One region of the Rhizobium sp. P1_E1 genome, then DNA from elsewhere that is predicted to be linked to it. Evidence: predicted binding sites of a transcription regulator. Region 1 holds the regulator's gene; the other holds the start of a gene.

Evidence for each region. The regulator PhoB, encoded in region 1, activates phosphate uptake and scavenging genes when phosphate is short. The targets are predictions, from matches to a motif close to TGTCATNNANCTGTCAT.
Region 2: the regulator PhoB is predicted to act here: its motif matches at 1,855-1,871, upstream of AC1D1Z_RS06745 (DUF2794 domain-containing protein).

Annotation. Positions count from the first base shown of each region.
Region 1 covers NZ_JBFUAY010000006.1:95,266-99,463, forward strand. Annotated here, with positions in the region: gene AC1D1Z_RS04650 (aspartate aminotransferase family protein) at 1-1,087, opposite strand, end outside; gene AC1D1Z_RS04655 (GcrA family cell cycle regulator) at 1,508-2,041, shown strand; gene phoB (phosphate regulon transcriptional regulator PhoB) at 2,223-2,906, opposite strand; gene phoU (phosphate signaling complex protein PhoU) at 3,041-3,754, opposite strand; gene pstB (phosphate ABC transporter ATP-binding protein PstB) at 3,799-4,198, opposite strand, start outside.
Region 2 covers NZ_JBFUAY010000011.1:5,353-9,550, forward strand. Annotated here, with positions in the region: gene AC1D1Z_RS06730 (Bax inhibitor-1/YccA family protein) at 1-187, shown strand, start outside; gene AC1D1Z_RS06735 (hypothetical protein) at 264-584, shown strand; gene AC1D1Z_RS06740 (GNAT family N-acetyltransferase) at 706-1,263, shown strand; gene AC1D1Z_RS06745 (DUF2794 domain-containing protein) at 1,431-1,832, opposite strand; gene AC1D1Z_RS06750 (DUF1223 domain-containing protein) at 2,217-2,957, opposite strand; gene acnA (aconitate hydratase AcnA) at 3,192-4,198, opposite strand, start outside.

The DNA.
Region 1 (4,198 bases):
TGACGTTGTCGCCGGCGGGTACGCCGAGCAGATGGGCGGCGCGGATCGCCTGCAGCAGTTCGGCGGAGGGAACGGCAGCCTTGATGCCGAGCAACAGCCCCTCGCCTCTGATATCTTCGATCACATCGGGATAACGATCCTTCAGCGAGGCGAGGCCCTGGCGGAAGACCAGTGCGACGTCGCGCACATGCTGGAGGAAGCCATCGGCAAGGATGATGTCGAGCACGGCACTGCCGACGGCCATGGCGAGCGGATTGCCGCCATAGGTCGAGCCATGCGTGCCGGCCTTCATGCCGGAGGCGGCCTCTGAAGTGGCAAGGCAGGCGCCGAGCGGAAAACCGCCGCCGATGCCCTTGGCGACAGCCATGATGTCGGGGGTGACGCCCGCCCATTCATGGGCGAAGAGCTTGCCGGTGCGGCCGACGCCGGTCTGGACCTCGTCGAGGATCAACAGCAGGCCGTTGTCGTCGCAGAGCTGGCGGAGCGCCTTCATGAATTCGGTGGTGGCAGGACGGACGCCGCCCTCGCCCTGCACTGGCTCGATGAGAATCCCAGCCGTGGCATCGGTAATCGCGGCGCGGACCGCTTCGATGTCGCCGAAAGCCACCTGATCGAAACCCGGCGCCTTGGGGCCGAAGCCTTCGAGATATTTCTCCTGGCCGCCGGCGGCGATCGTCGCCAGCGTCCGTCCGTGGAAGGCGCCTTCGAAGGTGATGATATGGAAGCGCTCGGGATGGCCCTTGGAAAACTGATAGCGGCGCGCCGTCTTGATCGCGCATTCGAGCGCCTCGGCACCCGAATTGGTGAAGAACACCTTGTCGGCGAAGGTGGCGTCCGTCAGCCGCTTTGCCAGACGTTCCTGACCGGGGATCTCATAGATGTTCGACAGGTGCCAGACCTTGTCGGCCTGCTCCTTCAGTGCGCCCACAACATGCGGATTGCTGTGGCCGACTGACGTGACGGCAACGCCAGCGCCGAAATCGAGATATCGCTCGCCGCTTTCGGTGATCAGCCACACGCCCTCGCCTCGCTCGAACCGCAGCGGGGCACGAGAATAGGTGTCATAAAGCGGCGCGGCTTCAGCCATGGCGCGATCTCCATCAAAGTTGCCGGGCAATGACTCCGGCTAAGGAAACCAGGCCCGAAAAATCAAAAATGCCGCCTTGCGGCGGCGAGGGGCACTATTTCCTTTTCGCGCTGCAATGTCAACAAAACTGCGCCCTTAGCGTATGCAGCAAGGGTGTACAGCGGCATTTTCAGTCTTCAACAGGCATTATTGCAGAAATGCCACGCAGAGGCAGCAAGTTGGGGAAAACTACGAATTCGATTCATCCGGATTCATGCGACTCTTGTCACGGAGTCAGCCTCACACTAGGTTAAAGATCAATTACTAGACTGCATGCGGCGGAACTAGTCACCAAAATTGATCAAGCGTTTCTTGTTTCGGAGCTCCCGGGACAACGGTGAGGGATTCTGCCATCACCAACGCAAAAGGTGGAGACAGGGCATGAACTGGACAGACGAGCGGGTCGAGAAACTCAAGAAACTTTGGGCCGAAGGACTGAGCGCCAGCCAGATCGCTGCGCAGCTTGGCGGAGTCAGCAGAAATGCGGTCATCGGCAAAGTGCACCGGCTGAGCCTTCCAGGCCGTGCCAAGGCTGGCGGCACCAACACCGCCGCACGAACGCCAAAGCGCAATACATCGGCGCCGCGCGCACCGAACTACACCTCACGGGTCGCCACGCGCACCGTTACCCGCCAGCAGGGCGCGACCATGCTGAAGGAAGAGATCGAGATCGAAACGATCGAGGAAATGGAATACGTGCCGAGAGGCAACGTGGTCGTGCCGATTTCCCGACGCCTCGGCCTGACGGAACTGACCGAACGCACCTGCAAGTGGCCGGTCGGCGATCCGCTGAAGGACGACTTCCATTTCTGCGGCTGCGAATCCCCCGACAATTCGCCCTATTGCAGCTACCACCAGAAGCTTGCCTACCAGCCGGTCAACGAACGCCGCCGGGCAGCCGCGCGGGCCAGCTGAGCGGGCTGACCATCGTTAGAATGCAGAAACGGGCCGAGTGGCCCGTTTTTTTGTTGCTGGATGGAAGCTCAGGTTTTCCTCCGTCATGCTCGGCCTTGTGCCGAGCGCAGATCCTCGGCACGAGGCCGAGGATGACGTCGCGGTTTTGCCAGGGATTTGTCAGCAACTCAAATGGAAGCCCTCAGGCTTCCATCGAATAACCGGCGCCGCGGACGGTGCGGATGACGTCCTGCATGTTGGAAAAATTCAGCGCCTTGCGCAGGCGGCCGACATGGACGTCGACGGTGCGCTCGTCGACATAGATATCGTGGCCCCAGACGCCGTCCAGAAGCTGCGAGCGGGAGAAGACCCGACCCGGTGACGACATCAGGAATTCCAACAGGCGGAATTCGGTGGGGCCGAGGCGGACTTCGCGGGTCTTGCGATGGACGCGATGGGTCTCGCGGTCGAGCTCGATGTCACCGCATTTCAGTACCGTCGACAGCACCTCGGGGCGGGCGCGCCGCAGCATCGCCTTGACGCGGGCAACGAGCTCGGGGGTCGAGAAGGGCTTGACGACATAATCGTCGGCGCCCGTCGACAATCCGCGAACACGCTCGCTTTCTTCGCCGCGCGCCGTCAGCATGATGATCGGCAGGCGCTCGGTTTCCGGCCGCATGCGCAGACGCCGGCAGAGCTCGATGCCGGAGACGCCGGGCAGCATCCAATCGAGGATGAGAAGATCGGGCGTGCGCTCCTGAAGCCGCATTTCGGCTTCGTCGCCACGAAGGATGGTATCGACCTCGAAGCCTTCCGCTTCGAGATTGTAGCGAAGAAGCACGCTGAGGGCTTCCTCGTCTTCAACAACTGCAACTCTCGGGATCATGCGTGTCGGTCTCCTCGCGCATGATCCTTAAACCGGGGGTGATTTAAGCAATGCATCCTGCGCAAATTCAGAAATTGGCTGCGACCTCGTGCGCGCCCGGATGGGCGCGCACGCAAGTGGCGGGGTGTGGGCGGTTATTCGGTGACCGCGCCGACGGTGTTGGCGCTGTCGTCCTTCGGACGGTCGCCTTCCGGCTGAGCGCCTGTCGTCATGTAATAGATCGTCTCAGCGATGTTGGTGGCGTGGTCGCCGATGCGCTCGATGTTCTTGGCGCAGAAGAGAAGATGTGTGCAGCTGGTGATGTTGCGCGGATCTTCCATCATGTAGGTCAGGAGCTCGCGGAACAGCGAGGTGTACATCGCGTCGATCTCATTGTCCCGTTCGCGGATCGCATTCGCCTTGTCGGCGGAACGATTGGTGTAGACGTCGAGCACTTCCTTGAGCTGAACGAGCGCCAGCTCGGACAGATGCTCGAGGCCGCGAGCGAGCTTGCGGGGAACGCCGGTGCTTTGGACGGCGATGACGCGCTTGGCGGTGTTCTTGCCGAGGTCGCCGACACGTTCGAGATCGGCGGCGATGCGGATCGAACCCATGATTTCGCGCAGGTCCGAAGCCATCGGCTGACGGCGGGCGATGGTGACGATCGCCTTGTCGCCGATTTCGCGTTCGGCGTGATCGAGGATCACGTCGTCGGAGATGACCTTCTGCGCCAGCGCGGTATCGCCGTTGACGAGAGCGCGCACGGCTTCGCTGACCATCTGCTCGGCCAGGCCGCCCATTTCGGAAATCCGCCTGGACAGGAACTTCAAATCATCATCATAGGCAGAAAAAATATGTGTCGATGCCATGGGGCTTTATCCTCGAATAACGGGAAGGCTTGGTGTCGCCAAGATCAGCCGAAGCGACCCATGATGTAGTCCTGGGTGCGCGGATCGTCGGGATTGGTGAACATCTTGTCGGTGTCGTTCTCCTCGACGAGATTGCCGAGGTGGAACATGGCGGTGCGCTGCGAGACGCGCGCGGCCTGCTGCATGGAGTGGGTGACGATGACGATCGTGTAGTTCTCGCGCAGCTCGTGGATCAGCTCCTCGACCTTGGCGGTGGCGATCGGGTCGAGCGCCGAGCAGGGCTCGTCCATCAGGATGACTTCAGGGCTGACGGCGACGGCACGGGCAATGCAGAGGCGCTGCTGCTGACCGCCCGACAGGCCGGTGCCGGATTCGTGCACGCGGTCCTTGACTTCGTTCCAGAGACCGGCGCGCTGCAGGCTGGTCTCGACGATCTGGTCGAGA
Region 2 (4,198 bases), on a different contig from region 1:
GGTGCTCGGCGTCCTGATCTTCGCAGGCCTCACCGCCTACGATACGCAGCGGATCAAGGAATTGTACCTGGAAGCCGATGACGTCGCCGTCGCCGGTCGCAAGGCGATCATGGGTGCGCTGACGCTCTATCTCGACTTCATCAACCTCTTCATGTTCCTGCTGCAGTTCATGGGCAACCGTAAATAAGCAGGGCAGACTGAGATCGAAAAGGCGGCTTCGGCCGCCTTTATTGTTGTGGGTGAATGCCGGAGGGGGTAGGGGCATGTTACTGCAAGGATTTGTTTTCATCCCGTGCATTGTCGTTGCAGTACTATTGGCGAAGCGACTGCCTGATAGCCTGCTCTATTCGATCGTTGCTTGGCTCAGCGCCGCCATTGCCGCCTTGGCCGGCGCAATTTCAGGGGTTCTGGCTATCGACTACTGGCACCTGATACCTATCGACTCGAATAGAGGAAGTGACCTGGTGCTCTCTGCTGTAGTGCACGTCGCCATGGCTTTCGTCTTCTCGCCATTGCTGGTCCTGTATGTGAGGCGCCAGGCGCGCAAGCAAGCCGAAAGGTTGAGGATCCAAATTCTAGAGTAGCTGCGGCAGGGCATGTCGTTGATGATCATATGCAAACGGGCTTGCACCGGCTTTTTTTGTTGCACCGGCTTTGCAGGAATGGTTTTAGAGGAGCCCTGCCCTCCCGCTGGACCAGCCGCCAATGTCCTTCCTCCTGCGCAAAGCCTCGCAAGCCGATATTCCCGCCATCGCCGATATCTACCGCGAATCCGTCCTGAACGGCGTTGCGAGCTATGAGATCGTGCCGCCGACCGAGGCCGAGCTAGCGCTGCGTTTTTCGGCGATCGTCAGCCAGCAGTATCCCTATATTGCCGCAACCGATGCGGATGGAAGCCTGCTCGGCTACGCCTATGCCTCGGCGTTTCGCACGCGTCCCGCCTATCGCTGGCTGGTCGAGGATTCGATCTATCTCGCGCCTGAGGCCCGCGGCCGGGGCATCGGCAAGGCGCTGCTCGTCGAACTGATCACCCGCTGCACCGGACTCGGTTTCCGTCAGATGGCAGCCGTCATTGGCGGCGCCAGCCCCGCCTCGATCGCGCTTCATCGCGCAGCCGGCTTCGAGGAGGTCGGTCTGATGAAGGGCACCGGCTACAAGCACGGCCGCTGGCTGGATACGATGTTCATGCAGCGCGTCCTCGGTGAGGGTACGAGCACCGATCCGGACCCGTCAGCCTATCCCGGCACGCTGTTTAACGGCTAAAGCATGTCGCGCAAAAGTGTGCGCGGTTTTGCGATAACGACATGCGTAAAAACAAAGACCTAAAGCGCGAGGGGCGAATCTGAAAGATCGCGACGCGCTTTAGATTCAAAGTGTTACAGCATCCTTTGCGCGTCTGAAAAGACGCGCAAAGGATGCTGTAATGCGGCTTACTTGTCGACGAGCTTCAGGGCCTTGTCGAACACCTTCAGCACCAGGTTCAGCTCGTGACCACGCTTCAGGATCGTACCGTTGGTGTTGATGACGGAATAGGCGCCCTGCTTGGCGGCGAGCTTCGGGTTTTTCTCGATGCGGAAGAGCGGCATTTCGCCAGAACGCTTGAAGACGGAAAAGACTGCCCTGTCCTTCAGGTGATCGATGGCGTAGTCGCGCCATTCACCGTCACCGACCATACGGCCGTAGATCCAGAGGATGGCGTCCAGTTCGCGCCGGTGGAAGGTCACCGGAAGCGGGTCCTTGCTTTGCTTGTATTCCCTGAGATCGACGACGACTGAGGAACTGTGGTCGACGGAACGGCTTTCGCCGTGTCGCAAATCCGGCTGATCTGTCATCAGTCTCACAAGGCCTCCACATGTGACAGGAGAGTGACAGTTTGCCCGAGCCGCCGCAAATTGCAAGAGTGCCAGCCGCCACATTCGGCCGCACCACAGCGCCGCGCGTCTCTCGCGCAAGGGCGCTGTAGCACTTTGAGTCTGCGCATCATGCCTTCCGAAAGTTGTGTCCGATTTTCGGAAGGCATGATGCGCTGGGCAGGCCAACGCTTTCTCGACAGCGCCGCATTTCAGTCAAAACAGCGCCTCATTTGCAGGAGATTTATGAATTCCAGTTTGGCGCCAGCGCGCCAAAGGGCCCGGCGGAGCGTATCGACCTTAACCCCAGCCCCGAATACGCTCGGCCGGGCCGCCCCAGCATTTCATCCGTAACCGGATGAAATTTCAGATATTTTTTCCAGCCATCACCACGGTCGCGCCAAGGATCGCAGCCGGATCGCCGTCTGCGGTCGCCGATTGCAGCAGAATCGCGCAGCCTTCGAGCTGCGGCCGCTGCAGGACGCTGGCCGGCAGCGTCAGACTGGTCGCCTTGCCGTCCCACATGCCGACGGTTTCGACATTGGTGACGCTGTGCAGATAAGAGATCTTCTGGCCGCTGTTCTCACCCTTTTCGACGTCGATTGTCTTTTCCTTGTCGAAATAGACCATCACGACATTGGCTTTGCCCTGTCCGGCGCCGATCTTGATCTCTAGTTCGTCGCCGCGCATCGCGGCGTTGATGGGAACAGTCAGACCGTTGCCTTCGCTGCTAAAGGTGTCGATCTTGCTGTTGATTCCGTTGAGATCGGCGCCGGCCAGATGGCCGCGTCCGTTGACGATGGCCTGCGGCGTGTAGACGTTGCTTCGGCCCATCGTCCTGGCATAGCCGTACTGCCGCTCGGTGTTTTCCTTGGAGCTCAGCGTATCGGCCCAGCCGAGATAGTTCCAGTAATCGACATGATAGGCGAGCGCGATGACATCGCCCTGGTTCACCAGCTTGCGGAAAGCGGCGTCAGCGGGAGGACAGGAGGAGCAGCCCTGCGCCGTGAAGAGTTCGACGACACCTTTCGGCGTGCCGTCCTCGGCCTGCAACGGGCCTGAGAAAACAACGCTAGCGATCAGCGGAATCAAAAAACGGGGGGACATTCACCTGCACCTCTTTTTCAGCGCCGACGGCGTGTTCGAACCGGAGGCCCTGACATATGAACGTACGAATAATCCTTCCGGGTCCAAACGAAAAGTCACGAACGGGTGAGACGTAGCTCGACGGGAACTTGCGCAAAACAAATCATCGTGAGCCCCGTTTAAATGGCGTCGCCGCAAAGAAAAGCCGCCGGAAACTGCTCTCCGGCGGCCATTATCAGTCAAGTCTCTTAAAAATCAGGCAGCGAGATCGCGCAGGACCGTCTGCAGGATGCCGCCATTGTTGAGGTAGATCACCTCGTCGAGCGTATCGACGCGCGACAGCAGCGGAACCTCTTTCACGGTGCCGTCGCCATAGGTGATCCTGGCGATCTTTTTCTCGCGTGGCTTGATCTTTTCCAGACCTTCGATGGTGACGAGTTCATCGCCCTTGAGCCCGAGGCTCTGCCAGGTCGTGCCCTCTTCGAAGACGAAGGGAATGATGCCCATCCCGACCAGGTTAGAGCGATGGATGCGCTCGAAGGACTGGGCGACCACCGCCTTGACACCGAGCAGGTTGGTGCCCTTGGCAGCCCAGTCACGCGAGGAGCCGTTACCGTATTCGACACCGGCAAAGATGACGAGCGGCACGCCTTCCTGCTTGTACTGCATGGCGGCGTCGTAGATCGAGGTTTCTTCCTTCGACGGGTAGTGGATGGTGTAGCCACCTTCCTTGCCGTTCGGGCCGAGCATGTGATTGCGGATGCGGATATTGGCGAAGGTGCCGCGCATCATCACTTCATGGTTGCCGCGGCGCGTGCCGTACTGGTTGAAGTCGGCAACGGCGACGTCGTGGCCGATGAGGTAGGCGCCGGCCGGCGATGCAGCCTTGATCGAYCCGGCAGGCGAGATGTGGTCGGTGGTGATCTTGTCGCCGAACAGGCCGAGAACGCGGGCGCCCTTGATGTCGGAAACGCCGGTGCCCTTCTTGCCCATGCCGACGAAGTAGGGCGGGTTCTGCACGTAGGTCGAATTGTCGTCCCAGGCATAGGTCTGGCCCGGCGGAACCTGAACGGCCTGCCAGTTGACGTCGCCCTTGAAGACATCGGCATATTTGCTTTCGTAGAGCTCGCGGGTCACGTATTTCAGGATGAATTCCTGGACTTCCTTCGAGGTCGGCCAGATGTCCTTGAGATAGACCGGGTTGCCGCTCTGGTCCTCGCCAATCGGCTCCTTGGTCAGATCCTTCTGCACCGTGCCGGCAA